Regions from separate parts of the Halobacillus rhizosphaerae genome, predicted to be linked through region 2. Evidence: riboswitches for the same ligand, from Rfam matches in the RefSeq annotation. Region 2 holds a riboswitch; the other holds the start of a gene.

Region 1 (2,204 bases), on a different contig from region 2:
ATCTAAATAAACGGCAACAGCCCCTTGCCGTTGTCCAAGCTGATCAACGCTGACAGCCGTATTATTCAACTGCTTCATCCAAGGTAAAACCCCCGACGACACTCCTTTAAATCCTTGGATATCGCTGCCGCGGCTGCGAATTTTCCCTAAGTAAACACCAATGCCGCCGCCATTTTTACTTAAGTTAGCGATATCAGTGTTGCTGTCGTAAATGGATTGTAAACTGTCGTCGACGGTATCAATGAAACAGGAACTTAATTGTCCGTATTGTTTGCCTGCATTAGCCAGAGTCGGAGTAGCTGCGGTCATGTATAAATGACTGAGAGCCCAGTAGCTCTCTTTAACCAAATCGATTCTTTTGTTCTTTGGCTCATGGGCCATCAAGGTCATTGCGATGATCATAAATCTTTCCTGAGGAAGTTCCAAGATTCTTCCGTCTTTAGAACGTGCTAAATAACGGTCATCCAGAGTTTTTAATCCTATATAAGTAAATAAGTTATCTCGTTCTGGAACGATTGCCGCTTCGAGATTATCGATATCTTCTTTACAATAATGCTTAAGCGTTTCAGGAGAATAAATCCCTTCCTCTATTAATAATAGAATGAGGGAGTGCAGTCCCTGGTATGCTTTGTTTGCATCGCGGTTATGAACCGATTGCTCATACATTTCTTTCAGATGAATCCGGCTGGCGAGGAAAGTCCAATCAGGCTCTGTTTCATCCATTTCTGCCAGGCATTCCAATATTAATGTGTTTGCTTGTGCAGACTTGTCCAGCTTTTCAAGTCCAAGCGTATGGAGCTTAGTGATCCATTGATTTATTCTAAGCGACGGGAAATGTTCTTGCTGTTGAAGCAGCCAATCTTCCCAAACAGTGCTTGTGGTTATACTCATCCAATCACTCCTTCACGGCTGCCCTGAAAAAAAGAAGAGTTTCCTTTTTTCGGTCAGCACTGAATAATTAAACATAAAAAAACCGCTCAAATATAAATTGAGCGGATGAAACCATGAAATAAAGAAGCTTCAGAAGAATGAAACCTGCCTTTATTCCATCGCTTCATCTTCTCAATCCCCGAAGAAGTTGAAACTTTCACGTACAAAGACAGGTCTCCTGGCTGACGCTCGATTCTACTTTGGTCCTTCCCGTGCCTGGGCACAGTGGATGATCCATTTCGCGAGCGGTTACAGTTGCGGGGGCAGCTCCGGATTCTACCGGATTCCCTATTAAGCCTTGTGGCATCTTTTATTCGTAAACACTATATGTAGTATGTTTTTTATTTTAATTTAGCTTATCTTGTGTTTTAATCATATCGAAGTTTGATGACTTACGCAACATTTAATTTATTCAGAATGAGGGTGAAGGGGAGTGATAGTTCTCTCTGGTGCGGGTTCAAACCTTTTTGTGTTAGTAAAAATGGAAAGTGTTATGCAGATTTTTTGCCATTAATCGAGCTTATAATTGAATAAATCATTTCATAAACTTCCCCCTTACCATGATAGTTTATGGAACCATCATGATCAGTCTCTTAGCAAAACCCTAAACGGTGGATGTATTGATTAGAGACTGGAAACTTTTTGTTCTCTGTCATCTCAATTCAAGAATAGAAGAGGTTTCATTCCTCAAATGTTTATAAAGGATTCCGGGAAACGTCGAGACTCCTGTGGGAGGAGAGTACAGGGTGTGTGACCCCGAAAGCCTAAAAGGCTGAGAAGGCACACCGTACGCCCACGGAAAGCGAGATGTTTCCCGGAATCCTTTCACTTCTCTTTCAGTAACGAAACCATTACTCTTTTGTACCGGGGATTTTATTATGAAGGAAGTTTTTTCAATGCAGCTTCAGGATTTACATGATTGTAAATAGTGAGATTTACTTAAAATAATTCTTTACCTATCTATATAATTTCTATGAAATAATAGAAGGGAAAGAAACTTTTCATTAGGGATTTTTCTTAAAATAAAGCACAAATCAATCGCTGAATGGCAACGGGAGGAAGCGCAATGAATAAACCCTATAACTGGCATAAAGAAGTAGAGAAACAATGGAATGACAGAGCGGAATACTGGAATGAGAATAGTCAGCAGATGTGGGAAAAAGGAAGCAGAAAAACCATTATACCTTTTTTACAAAACTATCTTTCAACTTCTAGTCATGTAGCAGACCTTGGCTGTGGAGATGGATATGGATCAGCAAAACTGCATGACAGAG
Region 2 (2,204 bases):
CCTAATACGGGAGAAAGCACAAGGATAAATACGACATTGGATGCGGCATGATTAATATCAAAGGGCAGCCCCGAAAGATAATAGGCTAAAAAGGGCTGACCTGCTGCTCTCATAGTTAAGGAAATAATGACACCATATAAAATCCCACTAATAAAACCAAATACAGAAAGTGCCCAGACTGGGATGCCTCTCCAATACTTACCTATTAATCCTGCAAGCATTCCTATTAATGACCATGCGGCAATCTGCCAAATCGTCCAATATCCCATTCCAAGTAATATATTCGATACCAGAGTCGTTAACACCGCAATGACCACTCCGGATAAAGGGCCGAGCCAAAAGCCAGACAAAATGATAACTGCAGTGACCGGTTGAACATTAGGAATGTTAGCAAGGGCTAATCGGCCGGCAACAGAAAGCGCAGCAAGCATAGCTATTAATGTAAGTTTATAAGTATTCATTTAAATCATTCCCACTTATGCATATCAAATACGACTTTGTCTCCTTCTTTCAACTCATATTGGTTCGCACCGACACTTGCTTCTTTTCCATTGATGGTATACATCCACGCTTGCTTCTTGCTTTCATCAGCTTTTACACCTTCAATACTGGTAATGTAACCATCATTTTCTTTCACATTAAAATTTTCTTTCAGCGCTTCCATTAACATCGTACCTTTTTCCACCGATAAATCCTTGTCGGAAAGCGATTTTTCACCGTTATTCTGGGAAATTGCAAGGTGCACACTAACTTCCTGCTTCTCCTCTTGACTTGCATTAGCACTTTCTTGTTCAGAATCTTTCTGACTTTGGCAACCGGTTAACAAGGCAAACGCTACCAGTAATGAAGCAAATAAAGCATAAAACTTTCTCATACTGTTCCTTCCCTTCTGCTGAATCATTATGTTTTTACTTGGAGAAGGAGAATAGATGGACAACAGATTCAAATCATAGATAGTCATTGATAACCAAAAAAAGCCTGCTCTAATTAGGGCAGGCTTAAGACATACCAGCTTGGTATCATAGTTTACAGATCCGACCGGTTGTCTCAAACGCTCAATCCCCGAAGCTTTGAAACGGCGGACAAGGCAGGTCTACTGACTCATGCTTCTTCCTAGTAAGGCTCCTTCCCATACATATCGTACAGTGGAAATACCCGTTCGTCGGCAATTACAGTTGCGAGGACAGTTCTGGCTTCTAACCAGATTCCCTATTAAGCTGCAAAGAGCACCTTGATCCAACATTCAATTAATAACTAGATTACATGAAAACCAAAATGTTAGCAAGCTATTTCTATGCTTTCTTGTCTATCGGAAGTTTAAATAAGAAGGTGGTCCCTTCCTCTCTCTTGCTATGAACATGAATCGTGCCGCCATGAGCTTCCACAAGATTCTTAGCTATGGCTAAGCCAAGTCCCACGCCCTTTTTCTTCTGATCAGGATTTCTCTTTCTTGATTTATCGGCTTTATAAAACCGTTCAAAAACAAAAGGCAAGTCTTCCTCGTCTATCCCTGAACCAGAATCCTTAACCGCAACTTCCCATTCTTGGTCAGAGGCTTCGACGATAACTTGAACGTTCCCGCCTGGATTCGTATGCCTGATCGCATTGTCAATTAGATTCGTCAGGACTTGTTCAATTCTATCTGGATCAAAGTCTACCCATTCCGGACAATCGTTGGGCTGTAATTCTAATAATACTTCTCTTTCCTGAGCCACTCCCTGAAATTTACGAACGATTTTCTCCAAGTAAGGCTTTACTTGGACGGATTCTACAGAAAGTGAGATGTGTCCCGCTTCCATTCTTGCCAGGTCAAGAAGCTCATTAACCAGACGACCAATACGTAAAGACTCATCATGAATTATTTTGGCTAATTCATTTTTATCTTCTTTCGTTTCTGCAATATCATCTACAATAGCTTCACTATAGCCTTGCAGCATGGAAATTGGCGTCCGCAGCTCGTGAGATACATTTGCAATGAAATCTTTTCTGAGTTTGTCCAACCGGCGTTCATCGGTCATGTCTCTTAGAACCGCTACAGCCCCACGTACGTAATCATTATCATATAAAGGAGTCATAATAATAACCCACGTTCGTCCCTGTACGGTAATTTCAGTCATGGAAGCTTTTTCGTTTTCAATGACTTTGCTAAACAGTTCATTGATGGGAGCGGGAAGCTTAAATGCTGGTTCGTCAGAGTCAACGCT

What was found. Region 2 has a riboswitch for cobalamin ahead of Q7A53_RS02545 (DUF4430 domain-containing protein). Riboswitches for the same ligand answer to the same signal wherever they lie in the genome.
Region 1: it holds a riboswitch for cobalamin, as region 2 does, so the genes downstream of both, Q7A53_RS13535 (ribonucleoside-diphosphate reductase subunit alpha) here and Q7A53_RS02545 (DUF4430 domain-containing protein) in region 2, are expected to answer to the same signal.

The regions. Positions count from the first base shown of each region.
Region 1 is NZ_JAUTWQ010000011.1:159,621-161,824, forward strand. Features, by position in the region: gene Q7A53_RS13535 (ribonucleoside-diphosphate reductase subunit alpha) at 1-891, opposite strand, end outside; cobalamin riboswitch at 1,082-1,257, opposite strand; gene Q7A53_RS13540 (class I SAM-dependent methyltransferase) at 1,997-2,204, shown strand, end outside.
Region 2 is NZ_JAUTWQ010000001.1:492,626-494,829, reverse strand. Features, by position in the region: gene Q7A53_RS02550 (ECF transporter S component) at 1-461, opposite strand, end outside; gene Q7A53_RS02545 (DUF4430 domain-containing protein) at 467-874, opposite strand; cobalamin riboswitch at 1,070-1,250, opposite strand; gene Q7A53_RS02540 (ATP-binding protein) at 1,293-2,204, opposite strand, start outside.